2 linked regions of the Massilia sp. METH4 genome follow. The protein of the gene in region 2 interacts with the protein of the main gene of each other region in a pairwise test. Links are inferred from orthologs where the notes say so. Each region holds a gene or a part of one and is shown on either strand. Other genes may lie near its edges.

Region 1 (8,594 bases), 450 kb from region 2 along the record:
CCGCGCTGGCGATGTACCTGCAATACGACGTGCTGGTCTATGCCAAGGCCGCCGACTTCTTCCCCCAACTGAAAGGACTCTGACATGAAAACCGTACTGACCTTCATCGCCGCCGCCATCGTCGCCAGCAGTGCCGCCGCCGCTCCCGTCACCGCCCCCGAATTCGCCGGCATCGAGCGATGGCACAACAGCGCGCCCCTGACGATGCAGCAGCTGCGCGGCAAGGTGGTGCTGGTGGATTTCTGGACCTACACCTGCATCAACTGCATCCGCACGCTGCCGCATGTGACCGACTGGCACCGCAAGTACAAGGACCAGGGGCTCGTGGTGGTGGGTGTGCACACGCCCGAATTCCCGTTCGAGCGCAGCGCCGACAATGTCAGGAAAGCCATCGGGCGCTTCGACATCACCTACCCGGTCGCGCAGGACAACCGCTACGCCACATGGAAAGCCTACGACAACCAGTTCTGGCCGGCGGTCTACCTGATCGACAAGCAGGGCCGCATCGTCTACACGCACTTCGGCGAAGGCGCGTACGACAAGACCGAGGCGACGATCCGTGCGCTGCTGGCGCAGAAGTAATCGCCGGCCGCTGGCCTGGTGTCGGACATATTTTCCGGGCCTCATCCCGGAAAATATGTGCGACACCGGTTTTCCCATGCAGCAACAGTGCCTCGGGAGACAACCGGTGTCGGACACTATTTTTCTACGAAAAATAGTGTCCGACACCAAAGTTCGGCGGCACGGATCAAGTCCGCTCGGTCTTCACCGCTCCCTGGCATGCAGCCTGTCGAGCGCGGCGAGACAGGCCTTGGCGGAAGCCACCATGGTTTTCGCCGGATGCTGCTGACTTCGTGAGGAACGCCGGTGTCGGAGATGCAAGCGCTGCTGGCAAGAAAAAAGCCGGCGTGGCTGCCGGCTGTTCGTGATGGAAGGGAAAGCTTACTTGCCCTGCCCGTGCTGCTTTGCCTTTTCCGCCTCGGCCGCCTTTTTCGCGGCCTCGTCGGCTTCGCGCTGGGCGCGCTTGGCTTCGCGTTCGGCCTTTTTCTCGGCCACGCGTTTTTGCCGCTCGGCCGCTTCGGCCTGCTTGCGGTTGTAGTCCTCGACCTTCTTCGCGCGCTCGCTCGCCTCGGCGGCATCCCGCGCGGCGCGCTGCTGTTCGCGGGCGGCGTGCTCGGCCTGGCGCTGGGCCGGCAGTGTCTTGATCGGCTGCGGGCGCGGCTTTTCCTCGGGGGTGACGCGTGGGGCCGGCGGGTTGGCGGCGCGCTTTGCGTCCTCGGCCGCGTCGCGCTGGTTGCGGTCGGTCAGTTCGCGGTCGCGCTGTTCGACGGCGCTCTTGCGCTTGAAGTAGTTCGCGTCGATCTCGATCGCGCGCAGTTCCGCCAGCCGCTCGCGGCGTTTATCCTTCGCCTTGTCCAGGCAGTTATTGACGAAGAACTTCGTGTAGCACACCTGTTCGCTCTCGGCGAATTCGGCCTCGACCGCCGCGCGGTCCTTCGCCACCTGCGCCAGCAGCGTGTCGGCCTGCTCCACCGACCCGATCGTCGCCTGCGCCAGCGCGCCACCGGCCAGCAGCAGGCCGCCCATCAACGTCAATACTTTCCCCATCATCCTCATCCGTAGTTCAGGTCAGTGCGGCGGCGCCGCCCCGCTGTGCCTTTTCCATGTACTCGCGCGACTGCATCTCCACGATGCGCGACACGGTGCGGTGGAATTCATTGGCCAGCATGCCCGAAGTGTACAGCTCTTCCGGCTCCACCTCGGCGGACATGATCAGCTTCACGCCCTGGTCGTAGAACACGTCGATCAGCCACGTGAAGCGGCGTGCCTCGGACGACTGGCCGGCGGACATCATCGGCACTCCGGACAATATCACGGTATGGAAACGGCTGGCGATTTCCAGGTAGTCGTTCTGCGAACGGGGACCGCCGCACAGCGTCTGGAAATCGAACCAGATCACGGTGCCGGCGCGGCGCAGCGCCGTCAGTTCACGGCCTTCGATCGTGACGTGCTTGTCTTCTTCCTGCGTGTCGGCGAGCTTGGTGAAAGCTTCGCGCAGCTTGGCGTCGGTGGCCGCATTGAGCGGCATGTAGTAGGCGTGCACCTGCTCCAGCGCGCGGCCGCGGTAGTCCACGCCCGCATCCACGTTGAGCACATCCATCTTTTCCTTCAGGAGCGCGATGGTGGGCAGGATACGGTCGCGGTGCAGCCCGTCCGGATACAGCGTGGACGGTTCGTAGTTCGAGGTCATGATGAACGACACGCCATTGTCGTACAGCGCCTTCATCAGGTTATACAGGATCATCGCGTCGGCCACGTCCGAGACGTGGAATTCGTCGAAGCAGATCAGCCGGTATTTCTTGGCGATCCGTTTCGCCACCTCGTCGAGCGGGTCGGCGATGCCCATCAGCTCGTCGAGCTGGATATGCACGGCGCGCATGAATTCATGGAAGTGCAGGCGCGTCTTGCGCACCACCGGCACGACCGAATAGAACGAATCCATCAGGAACGACTTGCCGCGCCCCACGCCGCCCCACATGTACACGCCGCGTGGCGGGTCCGGGCGGTTGATCAGGCGCTTGAAGCTGTTCGAGCGCTGGGCCTTGTACTCCACCCATTCGTCGTAGCAGTGCTGCAGCCGTTCCACGGCGCGGCGCTGGGCTTCGTCGGGCTTGAAGTTGCGCTGTTCCAGCGCGTGCTGGTAAAACTCGAGGACGTTCATGAAAGATTCGCTTCGTACAAAAACGCCGGGCCGGCCAAGTGGCTCGCTTGGCCGGCCCAGGTAAGGCTTCAAGCAACAGTTAGAAGTTCAGCGTGCGCTTGTCGACGGCCAGTGCAGCTTCCTTGGTCGCTTCGGACAGCGACGGGTGAGCGTGGCAGATGCGCGCGATGTCCTCGGCCGAAGCCTTGAATTCCATCGCCACGACGGCTTCGGAGATCAGCTCGGAAGCCATCGGGCCCACGATGTGCACGCCCAGGATCTCGTCGGTCGTGGCATCGGCCAGGAACTTCACCATGCCGGACGTGTCGCCCAGCGCGCGTGCGCGGCCGTTGGCCAGGAACGGGAAGGTGCCGGCCTTGTACGCCACGCCGGCCGCCTTCAGCTGCTGCTCGGTCTTGCCGACCCAGGCGATTTCCGGCGAGGTGTAGATGACCCAGGGGATTGTGTCGAAGTTGGTGTGGCCGTGCTGGCCGGCGATACGCTCGGCCACGGCAACGCCCTCTTCCTCGGCCTTGTGCGCCAGCATCGGGCCGCGCACCACGTCGCCGATCGCCCACACGTTCGGCAGGTTGGTCTTGCAGTCGTCGTCCACGGCGATGAAGCCACGCTCGTCCAGCGCCAGGCCGGCCTTCTCGGCGTTCAGGCCGTTGGTGTTCGGGGTGCGGCCGATCGAGACGATCAGCTTGTCGAACACGGCTTCCTGTGCGGCGCCCGACGCATCCGCGTACTTCACGGTCACGTTGTTCTCGCCGGCGGTCACCGACTCCACCTTCACGCCCAGGCTGATCTTCAGGCCCTGCTTGGTGAACATCTTGTGCGCTTCCTTGGCGATCTGCTCGTCCACGGCGCCCAGGAAGGTCGGCAGGCCTTCCAGCACGGTCACGTCGGCGCCCAGGCGGCGCCATACGGAACCCATTTCCAGGCCGATCACGCCGGCGCCGATCACGCCCAGCTTGGCCGGCACTGCCTCGATGGCCAGCGCGCCCGTGTTCGACAGGATCAGCTTTTCATCGAACGGTGCGCCCGGCAGCGCACGGGCGTTGGAACCCGTGGCCACGATCACCTGCTTCGCGTTGATCGTTTCGGTCGTCTGCCCGGTGATCTCGATCGGATAGCCTTCCGCGCCGGCTGCGCCGCCGAATGCGCCGCGGCCGTGGAAGAACGTCACCTTGTTCTTCTTGAACAGGTACAGGATGCCGTCGTTGTTCTGCTTCACGACGTTGTTCTTACGCTTGAGCATCTGGCCCAGGTTCAGCGCCAGGCCGGACACCTCGATGCCGTGCTCCTTGAACGCGTGACCGGCATGCTCGAAGTGCTCGGACGATTGCAGCAGCGCCTTGGACGGGATGCAGCCGACGTTGGTGCAGGTGCCGCCCGGTGCCGGGCCGCCCTTTTCATTGGCCCACTCGTCGATACACGCGACCGAGAAGCCCAGCTGTGCAGCGCGGATGGCCGCGATATAGCCGCCGGGGCCGGCGCCGATCACCACTACGTCGAATTGTTTGTTGCTCATGTGTCTGATTTCCCAATTATGTCGTTACCCGGGAGACGCTCTTCTTCCGGGACGAATATCCACAACAGAATGTAAATCACCAGCCCGAAGCCGAACGAGATCGTGAACAACACGAACACGATGCGCCAGATCCACGACGCCACGCCGGAAGCCTTGCCGATCCCGCCGCACACGCCGCCCAGCCAGCGGTCGGCGCGCGAACGGCGCAGCCGCGAGAACTCGCTGGCCAGGTCGCCGTCACCGGCCGCGGGGGGCGGGGCGCCGTTCAGCAGGCGCTCCTTGGCGCGGGCAAACTCCGCGTCGGTCAGGGCGCCGGCCTGGTGCAACTCGTGCAGGCGGCGGATTTCGTCGGAGATGGTCATGGCCGTCGGCTCCTGAGGTCGTGGGGTCAGTTCCCAGATGGGGGCTAACCACGGTTTTCACCACTGCGGCCGAACGAAGCCGAAGTGGGGGCGGAAAACCGGTGTCGGGCACCTTTTCGCTGCGCGAAAAGATGTCCGACACCAAGGCTGGAGCCGCAGGCTACGGCCGATTGCGGGGTACGCAGCCGGCCGGTGATCTACCTACGCTCGATTACAGGTCCAGCAGCAGGCGCGCCGGATCTTCCAGCGCTTCCTTCATCGCCACCAGGCCCAGCACGGCTTCGCGGCCGTCGATGATGCGGTGGTCGTAGGACATCGCCAGGTAGTTCATCGGGCGGATGACGATCTGGCCGTCTTCCACCACGGCGCGGTCCTTGGTCGCGTGCACGCCCAGGATCGCCGACTGCGGCGGGTTGATGATCGGGGTCGACAGCATGGAGCCGAAGGTGCCGCCGTTGGAGATCGAGAACGTGCCGCCGGTCAGGTCGTCCAGGGTCAGCTTGCCTTCCTTGGCCTTCGCGCCGAATTCGCCGATCTTCTTCTCGATCTCGGCGATCGTCATCTGGTCGGCGTTGCGCAGGATCGGCACCACCAGGCCGCGCGGCGAACCGACGGCGATACCGATGTCGAAGTAGCCGTGGTAGACGATGTCGTTACCGTCGACCGATGCGTTCAGGATCGGGTACTTCTTCAGGGCTGCCACGGCGGCCTTGACGAAGAAGGACATGAAGCCCAGCTTCACGCCGTGCTCTTTCTCGAACTTGTCCTTGTACTTGTTACGCAGGTCCATCACCGGCTTCATGTTCACCTCGTTGAAGGTGGTCAGGATGGCGTTGGTGGATTGCGATTCGACCAGGCGCTCGGCGATACGGGCGCGCAGGCGGCTCATCGGCACGCGCTCTTCCGGACGGTCGCCCAGGTTGAGCGTGACCGGTGCGGCCACTTTCTGCAGGGCCGGCTTGGCGGCGGCAGCAGGAGCGGCGGGTGCCGGTGCGGCGGCTGCGGGTTTGGCAGATGCGGCGGAAGCGGCCAGGGCATCGCCCTTGGTCACGCGGCCATCCTTGCCGGAGCCGGTCACGTCGGAAGCGGACAGGCCTTTCTCGGACAGGATCTTGGCGGCGGCCGGCATGGCCACGTCGCCCTTCGAGCCACCGGTGGCGGCTGCCGGCGCTGCGGCAGGTGCCGGTGCGGCCGCGGTTTCCACCGGGGCTGCCGTCACGGGGATCGGCGAAACTTTTGCGGTGCCTTCCGTATCGATGATGGCGATCACTTCATCGGCAACGACGGTCGCGCCATCGTTCTTGATGATCTGCACGATCACGCCGGCGGCCGGTGCGGGAAGTTCCAGGACCACTTTGTCGGTTTCGATGTCGATCAGGTTCTCGTCGCGCGCCACGGTGTCGCCGACCTTCTTGTGCCAGGCCAGCAGGGTCGCTTCAGCGACGGATTCCGACAGTTGTGGAACTTTGACTTCGATTTGTGCCATTTGTTGTTACTCCGTATTCGATAGATGCGTAGAGGCCGCGCAGACCTCCTCGGAGTCCGCGCGGCTTGCCTTGCTTTTACTTGGTCAGGATGAAGCCCTTCAGCTTCGAGAACGCCGTTTCCAGCAGCTCTTTCTGCTGGGCGTAGTGCTTGTCGTAGTAGCCGACAGCCGGCGAGGCGGAAGCCGGACGGCCGGCATACGCCAGGCGCTGGCCCGCTTCCATCGACTCGAAGATGTTGTGCTGGATCTGGAACCATGGACCCTGGTTCTGCGGCTCGTCCTGCGCCCACACCACTTCGGTGGCGGCCGGGAACTTCTTCAGTTCGGCGGCGAATGCCTTGTGCGGGAACGGGTACAGCTGTTCGACACGGATGATGGCCGTATCGGTCTGGCCGCGGGTCTTGCGGGCATTGGCCAGGTCGTAATACACCTTGCCGGAGCAGGCGATCACGCGCTTGACCTTCTTCGCATCGATCTTGTCGTCCACTTCGCCGATCACGGTCTGGAACGCACCCTTGGCCAGGTCGTTCAGCGGCGAGCCGGCATCCTTGTTGCGCAGCAGCGACTTCGGCGTGAGCACGACGAGCGGCTTGCGGAACTGGCGCACCATCTGGCGGCGCAGCAGGTGGAAGATCTGCGCGGCCGTCGTCGGCTGCACCACCTGCATATTGTTCTCGGCGCACAGCTGCAGGAAGCGTTCCGGGCGGGCGGAGGAGTGCTCCGGACCCTGGCCTTCATAGCCGTGCGGCAGCAGCATCACGAGGCCCGAAGCGCGGCCCCACTTCACTTCGCCGGACGAGATGAACTGGTCGATCACCACCTGGGCGCCGTTCACGAAGTCGCCGAACTGGGCTTCCCAGATCGTCAGCGTGTTCGGCTCGGCGGTCGAGTAACCGTATTCGAAGCCCAGCACCGCTTCTTCCGACAGCACGGAGTCGATGACGGTGAACGGTGCCTGGTTGTCGGACACGTTCTGCAGCGGCACGTAGGTGCCGGCATCCCAGCGTTCGCGGTTCTGGTCGTGCAGCACCGCGTGGCGGTGCGTGAACGTGCCGCGGCCGGCGTCCTGGCCGGTCAGGCGCACGGCGTAGCCGGACGAGACCAGCGACGCGTAGGCCAGGTGTTCGCCCATGCCCCAGTCCAGGTTCAGTTCACCTTTGCCCATGTTGGCGCGGTCGGCCAGTACTTTTTCCACCAGCGAGTGCACCTTGAAGCCTTCCGGCACGGTGGTGATGCGGGTAGCCAGGCGCTTCAGTTCCGTGAGCGGCACGGCGGTATCGGCCGCGTCGGTCCACTTGCGGTTCAGGAACGGCAGCCAGTCGACGGCGAACTTGTTCTTGAAGTTCGAGATGACCGGGTCGACGGTGTGCTTGCCGGCGTCCATGGCGGCGCGGTACGCGGCCACCATCTGGTCGCCGCCGTCGGCCGGGATCACGCCCTGGGCCGCCAGCTTGTCGGCGTACAGGCGGCGGGTGCCCGGGTGTTGCGCGATCTTCTTGTACATCAGCGGCTGCGTCAGCGCCGGCGTGTCCTGCTCGTTGTGGCCCAGCTTGCGGTAGCAGATGATGTCGACCACGATGTCCTTCTGGAACTGCGCGCGGTAGTCCAGGGCGATCTGCGAAGCCAGCACGACCGCTTCCGGATCGTCGGCGTTCACGTGCAGCACCGGCGCCTCGATCATCTTGACGACGTCGGTGGCATAGATCGTCGAACGCGCGTCGCGCGGGTCGGACGTGGTGAAGCCGATCTGGTTGTTGATCACGACGTGCACCGTGCCGCCCGTGCCATAGCCGCGGGTCTGCGCCAGGTTCAGCGTTTCCATCACCACGCCCTGGCCGGCGAATGCCGCGTCGCCGTGCACCAGGATCGGCAGCACCTGCGCGCCCTGGGTGTCGCCGCGGCGGTCCATGCGCGCCTTGACGGAACCTTCGACCACCGGATTGACGATTTCCAGGTGCGACGGGTTGAACGCCAGCGACAGGTGGACGGGGCCACCGGCGGTGGAGATGTCGGACGAGAAGCCCTGGTGGTATTTCACGTCGCCGGCCGGCAGGTCGTCGCCGTGCTTGCCTTCGAATTCCTCGAACAGGTCCTTCGGTGCCTTGCCCAGGGTGTTGACCAGCACGTTCAGGCGGCCACGGTGGGCCATGCCGATCACGATTTCCTGCACGCCCTTTTCGCCGGCGCGCTGGATGATCTCATCCATCGAGGCGATGAACGTTTCGCCGCCTTCCAGCGAGAAGCGTTTCTGGCCCACGTACTTGGTGTGCAGGTAGCGCTCGAGGCCTTCGGCCGCGGTCAGGCGTTCCAGGATGTGCTTTTTCTTTTCCGGCGAGAAGTTCGGCGTGGAGCGGATCGATTCCAGGCGTTCCTGCAGCCAGCGCTTCTCGGCCGGATCGGAGATGTACATGAATTCCGCGCCGATGGAGCGGGTGTACGTTTCGCGCAGGTAGTTCAGCAGGTCGCGCAGCGACGCGGTTTCCGGGCCGAAGTACGTGTTGCTGATGTTAA
Region 2 (8,633 bases):
AACATCCCGGAAATCGTGGTCCGCCATGGCGATCAGATGTTCCCATAAAGGACTAAGGCCACAGGACCATTGTGTCTGATCTGGCAGGGCAACTGCGCCGCTTCGAATCGCGGCCCTGAGTGCTGCAAATGCAGGGCTCTTAAGGAAACATAGCTCGGAGAATTCACGTTGTTCACCGTAGCGAAAGCTCCCCCCGATCGGGATTCCAAAGTGGTAGGAAAGCGACCTTGCGTCATCGTCCGAAAAGAACTCAGCGGTTTGTTGACGATAAGAGCCATAACGTGTCACAACCCAACCGTGCGCCGGAAAACCGGCCTGATATCGAGACATCTCACTCGCTTTTAGAAGCACCTGGAACAATCCAAGATCAGAACGATTCGAGCGGTCCGAAAAAAATGCAGGAGGACGGTCCTCGAGCCAAAGCTGGGGACCTGAGGTCGAAACATGGAGAGACCAGACACTTTGTCCGATCTTAATGCGGTAAACGCAGCCACTGGCAGGAAGACATGGCAGCATTTGGGCACCGCCAAGGGAATATGCGCAGCGCTCAGCTTGCGCCATTCGTCGAAGCTGATCACTGCCGAGGAAGCGATTTTCCTTCGCCAGGCGATCCAACACTTGCATATAGCAGGAGTCATCGCCACCGCGCACTAGCTTCTTGGCTTGTTCACGGAGCTTGCGCTCGAGCAGGGTCAGAGGGGTCTTGCTCATTGTATTCTCCCGCGCATGGCACTAGACGTCCACCTTGTCGCGTGCGCGCAGAAAAATTAAATGGTTTGAAGACCTTCTCTGTGGATTTACCCTCGGTGGACAGGCAGGCGCGGTCACGCCAGCATGGAGTATATCATTGGCAAATCCAAATGCAAGACCGTAGCCCTAGGGAAGCTGGGCGTCGATGCTGCCAAACTGGAAGGGTGGCAAAACTGGCGGTTTTCCACGACAGCATTGCAACGGGCACGCTGGGAATGTCCCAGCGCCATCCGGCTTATTACAGCGGCGGGCGCTTCCGGCTCACCTGCGCCTGCGCCGATGGGCGCTTCCACTGCCAGCTGGCGTAATCGCGCAGTAGCGGCGGTATCTCACCGCCGCTCGGGCGCGATGTCCGCGATCGCCGCCGCGAATACCGCGTGCGCGGCGGCATCCACCGGCCGGTACTTCGGCGCCGTGCGCGCGGGGTCGTTGCCGAGGTAATTAGCGTTCTTCCAGTTGCGCGCCGGCCGCACGGGCCGGGGCACGAAGCCGCCGCCGCAGTTCGGGCAAACGTTGTGCAACAGGCCGTCGACGCACCCGGCGCAGAACGTGCATTCGTAGGAACAGATGCGCGCATCCGTCGCGTCGGGCGGCAGTGCCTTGTTGCAGTGTTCGCAGGTGGGTCGCAGTTCGAGCATGGCTTCTCCTTCATTCATCACCGGCATTCTGGGCCCGCCGCGATTGACAGGAATGACAACGAAGGATGAATATCTGCCACATGCGCAATGATCCCCGACGACCCATCGATATCTGGCTGCTGGTATTCCCCGGCTTCTTGCTGCTCGACGCCACGGGGCCGATCCAGGTCTTTGCCAGCGCCAACGACGAAGCGCGCGACGCCGGCCTGCCCGAGCCCTACCGCATCCACCTGGTCGCCCATGGCGGCGGCGCCATCGCCTCGTCGGCCGGCGTCGCGATGCTGGCCGCGCCGCTGCCGCGCCGCGCGCTGGCAGGCGGCACGCTGGTGGTGGCGGGCGGCGGCGGCGCGGCACTGCCGTCGGCAGCAACGGCCGATGGCGAGGCGGTGCTGCGCTGGGTCGCGGGCGCCAGTGCGAACGTGGCGCGTTGCTGCTCGGTGTGTACCGGTGCATTCGTGCTGGCGAGGGCCGGCCTGCTCGACGGGCGCCGCGCCGTCACGCACTGGCAGGATGTCGACGCATTGCGGGCCGAACACCCTTCGATCGACGTCCAGGACGATGCCATCCACGTCCGCGACGGCAAGTTCCGCACCTCCGCCGGCATCAGCGCCGGCATGGACCTGGCGCTGAGCCTTGTCGAGGAAGACCTGGGCCGCGCCGCCGCGCTGGCGGTCGCCAGGCGCATGGTGCTGTTCCTGAAACGGCCGGGCGGGCAGCGGCAATTCAGCGCCGAGCTGCTGGCGCAGGCGGTGCCCGAAGGCGTCACCGGGCAGCTGACCGCATGGCTGCGGCCGCGGCTCGCGAAGGAACTGGACGTGGAACAGATGGCCGCGGCCTGCGCGCTCTCCGTGCGCACGCTGCACCGCCGGCTGAGGCAGGAGGCCGACGTTACGCCGGCGCAGTTACTGGCCCGGCTGCGGCTCGAAGCGGCGTGCCAGTTGCTGGAGCGGCCGCGGATGACGGTGAAGGAAGCCGCGCGGCGCAGCGGCCACGGCAGCGAATACAACCTGCGGCGAGCGTTCACGCAGCGCCTGGGAGTGCTGCCGGGCGACTATCGGGCGCGCTTCGGCTGAGGCCCCGCGCCAGAGGATGGGCACGTTGTCGCTTACGGTCCGAGGAAGGCGTCCAGCTCCTTGATCCGTTGCTCCGCGCGCTTCTGCATGCAGCCGATGTGCACGAGGTTGCGCATGGAGCCGTCGATGTAGTACTGGTAAGCGGCGCTGCAATCGGCTTCGCGGAACCTGATCCATGCGCGCTGGGCCGCGACAAACTTCTTGCGCGTTTCCACATGGTTCTCGTCGCGCTCCTCGAGCGCCTTGAGCACCTTCTGATACGTACTGTTCAGCCTGGCCTCGACCGCCTTCTGCTCCTGGGCGGCACATTCGTTGAGGTCGGGCGTGGCGACCGCCTTGGCGCAATCCACGGCCCAGGCGGTGGACGCCGTCAGCAAGAACATTCCAGCTGCGATGGCGATGGTCTTCATGCATGGCTCCTGTGTAAATGAAGTGCGGGCATTGTCGTTTGATGACAACGGGGACTGTCCCCGATTTTTTACAACAGGATGTGTTGTAAAAGTTCGGGGACAGTCCCCGTTGTGAAAACGCCACCCGGAGGTGGCGTTGGGATGCAACGGCGATGAAGGATCAGCGCTTGCGCACCGGCGGCAAGTCCGTGCACACGCCTTCGTACACTTCGGCGGCCATGCCGATCGACTCGCCCAGGGTCGGGTGCGGGTGGATCGTCTTGCCGATGTCGGTGCCGTCGGCGCCCATCTCGATCGCCAGCGCGATCTCGCCGATCATGTCGCCCGCGTGCGTGCCCACGATGGTGCCGCCGACGATGCGGTGGGTTTCCGCATCGAACAGCACTTTCGTGAAGCCTTCGTCGCGGCCGTTGGCCACGGCGCGGCCCGAGGCGGCCCACGGGAAGTGGCCCTTCTCGACCTTGATGCCCTTGGCCTTCGCTTCGTCTTCCGTCAGGCCGACCCATGCCACTTCCGGATCGGTGTAGGCGACGGACGGAATCACGGATGCATCGAAGTGCGACTTCTGCCCCACGGCCGCTTCGGCGGCCACGTGGCCTTCGTGCACGGCCTTGTGCGCCAGCATCGGCTGCCCCACCAGGTCGCCGATGGCGAAGATGTGCGGCACGTTGGTGCGCATCTGGCTGTCGACGTTGATGAAGCCGCGGTCGGTCACCTGCACGCCGGCCTTGTCGGCGGCGATCTTCTTGCCGTTCGGGCTGCGGCCCACGGCCACCAGCACCATGTCGTAGATCTGCGGTTCCGGTGCCTTGGCGCCGGCTTCGGCAGCTTCGAACGTGACCTTGATCCCTTCGGGCAGCGCTTCCACGCCCACCGTCTTCGTCTTGGTCATGATGTTGTCGAAGCGGGCCGCGTTGTACTTCTGCCAGATCTTCACGGCATCGCGGTCGGCGCCCTGCATCAGGCCATCCATCATCTCGACCACGTCGATGCGCGCACCGAACGTGGAGTACACGGTGGCCATTTCCAGGCCGATGATGCCGCCGCCGATCACCAGCATGCGTTTCGGGATGAAGCGCAGTTCCAGCGCGCCAGTCGAATCGACGATGCGCGGATCTTCCGGAATGAACGGCAGCTTCACGACCGAGGAGCCGGCGGCGATGATCGCCTGCTTGAACTGCACGACCTTCTTCGTGCCGTCCGGGCCCGTCACTTCGATGTGGTTCGGGCTGACGAACTGGCCCACGCCTTGCACGACCTGGGTCTTGCGCGCCTTGGCCATGCCGGCCAGGCCGCCGGTCATCTTGCCGATCACGCCTTCCTTGTACTTGCGCACTTCGTCGATGTCGACTTCGGGCTTGGCGAACTTCACGCCATGCTTGGCCATATGCGACGTTTCATCGATCACGGCAGCCAGGTGCAGCAGCGCTTTCGACGGGATGCACCCCACGTTCAGGCACACGCCGCCCAGCGTGGCGTAGCGTTCGACGATCACGGTGTTCAAGCCCAGGTCCGCGGCGCGGAAGGCGGCCGAGTAGCCGCCGGGGCCGCCGCCCAGCACCATCATGTCGCACTGGATGTCGACATTGCCGGAGTACGAGCCGGCGGCAGGCGCCGGGCCGGACGAGGCGGGAGACGAGGCGGGCGCCGCGACGGCGGGGCCGCCGTACACTGGGGCTGCCTGGCCGGGAGCCTCGCCCTTTTCGGCGGGCTGGGCCACGGGCGATGCGGGAACGCCAGCCGGTGCCGCTGCCGGTGCAGAAGCGGCAGCGCCGGCGGTTTCTTCCAGCAACAACAGCAGCGAGCCTTCGCTCACCTTGTCGCCCACCTTGATCTTCAATTCCTTCACCACGCCGGCGTGCGTGGACGGGATCTCCATCGATGCCTTGTCCGATTCCACGGTGGCGATCGACTGGTCGACCTTGATCGTGTCGCCGGCCTTGACGATGATCTCGATGACTTCGACTTCCTTGAAGTCGCCGATATTCGGTACTTTTACCTCAACGATGCTCATGTGGCGGGCTCCTTACAGCAGCACTTTGCGCATGTCGCCCAGCACTTCGGCCAGGTAGACAGCGAAGCGGGCACCGGACGCGCCGTCGATCACGCGGTGATCGTACGACAGCGACAGCGTCATCATCAGGCGCGGCGCGAACTGCTTGCCGTCCCACACGGGCTTCATCGAAGCTTTCGACAGGCCCAGGATCGCCACTTCCGGCGCATTCACGATCGGCGTGAAGTGCGAGCCGCCGATGCCGCCCAGCGACGAGATCGTGAACGTGGCGCCCTGCATGTCGGCCGGCTTCAGCTTGCCTTCGCGGGCCGCCAGCGACAGTTCCGTCATTTCGCGGGCGATCTGCGACACGCTCTTCTGGTCGGCGTTCTTCACCACCGGCACCACCAGGCCTTGCGGCGTATCGGCCGCGAAGCCGATGTTGTAGTACTTCTTCAGGATCAGGTTCTCGCCCTTCGCATCGAGCGAGGAGTTGAACGCCGGGTACTTCTTGAGCGCGGCGACCGATGCCTTGATCACGAAGGCCAGCATGGTCAGCTTGGCGGCATCCTTGTTCTTCGCGTTGGCGTTGTTGGTCTCGACGCGGAACGCTTCCAGGTCGGTGATGTCGGCATCCTCGAACTGCGTCACGTGCGGGATCATCACCCAGTTGCGGTGCAGGTTCGGGCCGGAGATCTTCTTGATGCGCGGCAGCGGCTGCAGTTCCGTCTCGCCGAACTTGGAAAAGTCCAGCGACGGCCACGGCAGCAGGTTCAGGCCCGCGCCGCCACCGGCGGCGGCGGGAGCGGCGGTCGGGGCAGCGGCTGCGCCGGCGATCACGCCTTTCACGTAGTTCTGCACGTCCTGCTGGGTGATGCGGTTCTTCGGACCAGTGCCCGGCACTTTCGAAACATCCACGCCCAGTTCACGGGCGAACTTGCGCACGGACGGCGAGGCGTGGGCCAGCTTGCCCGAGACGCCGGTGCTGGCCGCGCTTGTTGCCTGAGCAGCAGCGGGTGCCGATGCCGGCGCAGCGGCCGGAGCCGGTGCGGGCGCAGGTGCCGCGGCCGCCGCCGGAGCAGGTGCCGGCGCGGCAGCGGCAGCAGCAGGAGCGGCGGCAGCGCCGCCCGTCGATTCGACGATCAGCACCAGCGAGCCTTCGGCCACCTTGTCGCCGACCTTGACCTTGATTTCCTTTACCACGCCGTCCTGCGACGACGGGATTTCCATCGATGCCTTGTCCGATTCGACGGTGATCAGCGACTGGTCCTTCTTGATCGTGTCGCCGACCTTGACCATCACTTCGATCACTTCCACTTCCTTGAAGTCGCCGATGTCGGGAACCTTCACCTCTACCGGGCCGGCGGCCGCGGCCGGAGCCGGGGCGGGCGCGGGAGCTGGTGCCGGCGCGGCGGCGGCAGGTGCCGCGGCCGGAGCAGCAGCGGCCGAAGCCGGCGCGGCGGCCGCGCCGTCCGCTTCCAGCAGCAACAGCAGCGTGCCTTCGGCCACCTTGTCGCCGACCTTCACTTTCAATTCCTTGACGACACCGGCGGCGGACGATGGAATCTCCATCGACGCCTTGTCCGATTCGACGGTGATCAGCGACTGGTCGACCTTGATCGTGTCGCCGACCTTCACCATCAGCTCGATGACTTCGACTTCCTTGAAATCACCGATATCCGGGACTTTGACTTCCACAATGCTCATAGCGTTTGCTCCGTATTCTCGTTATTGGGTCACCGGATTGGGTTTGTTCGGGTTCAGGCCGTACTTGGCGACCGCCTGCTCCACGACGGAGATGTCGATCTTGCCTTCGTCGGCCAGCGAACGCAGCGCGGCCACCGTGATGTAGTAACGGTTCACCTCGAAGAACTCGCGCAGCTTGGCGCGGCTGTCCGAACGGCCGAAGCCATCGGTGCCCAGCACGCGGTAGGTGCGGCCCTTCGGCATGAACGCGCGGATCTGCTCGGCGTACAGGCGCATGTAGTCGGTCGTGGCGATGATCGGACCCTGCGTGTTCTGAAGCAGGCCGGTCACGTACGGTACGCGCTGTTCCTTGGTCGGGTTCACGAGGTTCCAGCGCTCGGCGTCCTGGCCGTCGCGCGCCACCAGGGTCAGCGACGGAGCGGACCACACGTCGGCGGCGATGCCCCAGTCCTTCTCCAGCAGCTCGGCGGCGAAGATCGATTCGCGCAGGATCGTGCCGGAGCCCACCAGCTGCACGCGCTCCTTGGCGTCCTTGGAACCTTCCTGCAGCAGGTACATGCCCTTCAGGATGCCCTCTTCCTGGCCCGGCTTCAGGCCTGGATGAGCGTAGTTCTCGTTCATGATGGTGATGTAGTAGAACACGTCTTCCTGTTCCGTCACCATGCGGCGCAGGCCGTCATGCACGATCACCGCCAGTTCGTGGCCGAAGGTCGGGTCGTACGGCAGGCAGTTCGGGATCGCCGCGGCGAACAGGTGGCTGTGGCCATCTTCGTGCTGCAGGCCTTCGCCGTTCAGCGTCGTGCGGCCGGCGGTACCGCCCATCAGGAAGCCGCGGGCGCGCATGTCGCCCGCGGCCCAGGCCAGGTCGCCCACGCGCTGCATGCCGAACATCGAGTAGTACGTGAAGAACGGCAGCATCACGCGGTTGTTGGTCGAGTACGACGTTGCCGCGGCGATCCACGAGCTCATGCCGCCCGCTTCGTTGATGCCTTCCTGCAGGATCTGGCCGGCCTTGTCTTCGCGGTAGTACATCACCTGGTCTTTATCCACCGGCTCGTACAGCTGGCCCTGCTGGTTGAAGATGCCGATCTGGCGGAACAGGCCTTCCATGCCGAAGGTACGCGATTCGTCGACCAGGATCGGCACGACGCGCGGGCCCAGGCTCTGGTCGCGCAGCAGCGCGGTGATGATACGCACGAACGACTGCGTGGTGGAGATCTCGCGGCCTTCCGCGGTCGGTTCCAGCACGGACTTGAATGCCTCCAGCGGCGGCACCACCAGGGTTTCGTCGGCCTTCACGCGGCGGGCCGGCAGGTAGCCGCCCAGTGCCTTGCGGCGCTCATGCAGGTACTTGATCTCGGGCGCGTCGTCGGACGGCTTGAAGAACGGAATCTCGGCCAGCTTGTCGTCCGGAATTGGGATGTTGAAGCGGTCGCGCATTTCGCGGATTGCCTGGTCGTCCAGCTTCTTGGTCTGGTGCGCCGTGTTGCGCGCCTCGCCCGACTTGCCCATGCCGAAGCCCTTGACGGTCTTCACCAGCAGCACGGTCGGCTTGCCCTGGGCTTCCTGGGCGACCTTGAAGGCGGCGTAGATCTTGTGCGGGTCGTGGCCGCCGCGGGTCAGGCGCCAGATATCGTCGTCGCTCATGTTGGCGACCATTTGCAGCAGCTTCGGATGCTTGCCGAAGAAGTGCTTGCGCACGTAGGCGCCATCCTTGGCCTTGTAGTTCTGGTATTCGCCGTCGACGGTTTCCATCATCACGCGCTGCAGGATGCCTTCCTTGTCCTTGGCCAGCAGTTCGTCCCAGCCCGGGCCCCAGATGACTTTGACCACGTTCCAGCCGGCGCCGCGGAATTCGCCTTCCAGTTCCTGGATGATCTTGCCGTTGCCGCGCACCGGGCCGTCCAGGCGCTGCAGGTTACAGTTGACCACGATGACGAGGTTGTCCAGCATCTCGCGCGCGGCCATGCCGATCGCGCCCATCGATTCCGGTTCATCCATTTCGCCGTCGCCGCAGAAGGCCCACACCTTGCGGCCGTCGGTATTGGCGATGCCGCGCGCG

The links.
Region 1: the proteins of lpdA (region 2) and odhB interact in binary tests that used the Escherichia coli proteins (3 or more experiments, as listed by UniProt). The link is inferred for Massilia sp. METH4 from one-to-one orthologs.

The regions. Positions count from the first base shown.
Region 1 is NZ_CP146614.1:80,508-89,101, forward strand. The notes cover bases 3,947-6,859. They hold odhB (2-oxoglutarate dehydrogenase complex dihydrolipoyllysine-residue succinyltransferase), read right to left. Parts: upstream 6,084-6,859; coding sequence 4,809-6,083; downstream 3,947-4,808. Other genes in these bases: lpdA (dihydrolipoyl dehydrogenase), read right to left, coding at 3,947-4,235; V6Z91_RS00405 (PspC domain-containing protein), read right to left, coding at 4,232-4,597; V6Z91_RS00415 (2-oxoglutarate dehydrogenase E1 component), read right to left, coding at 6,160-6,859. In the rest of the region: V6Z91_RS00380 (cytochrome c biogenesis CcdA family protein), read left to right, coding at 1-83; V6Z91_RS00385 (thioredoxin family protein), read left to right, coding at 85-582; V6Z91_RS00390 (hypothetical protein), read right to left, coding at 943-1,611; cell division protein ZapE, read right to left, coding at 1,625-2,722; more of lpdA, read right to left, coding at 2,802-3,946; more of V6Z91_RS00415, read right to left, coding at 6,860-8,594. UniProt on the Escherichia coli protein: E2 component of the 2-oxoglutarate dehydrogenase (OGDH) complex which catalyzes the second step in the conversion of 2-oxoglutarate to succinyl-CoA and CO(2).
Region 2 is NZ_CP146614.1:527,074-535,706, forward strand. Bases 2,459-5,410 are described here. They hold lpdA (dihydrolipoyl dehydrogenase), read right to left. Parts: upstream 4,886-5,410; coding sequence 3,032-4,885; downstream 2,459-3,031. Other genes in these bases: V6Z91_RS02445 (helix-turn-helix domain-containing protein), read left to right, coding at 2,459-2,461; V6Z91_RS02450 (lysozyme inhibitor LprI family protein), read right to left, coding at 2,494-2,871; aceF (dihydrolipoyllysine-residue acetyltransferase), read right to left, coding at 4,898-5,410. Outside these bases: V6Z91_RS02435 (hypothetical protein), read right to left, coding at 1-711; V6Z91_RS02440 (DUF1272 domain-containing protein), read right to left, coding at 1,080-1,388; more of V6Z91_RS02445, read left to right, coding at 1,469-2,458; more of aceF, read right to left, coding at 5,411-6,571; aceE (pyruvate dehydrogenase (acetyl-transferring), homodimeric type), read right to left, coding at 6,593-8,633. UniProt on the Escherichia coli protein: Lipoamide dehydrogenase is a component of the glycine cleavage system as well as of the alpha-ketoacid dehydrogenase complexes.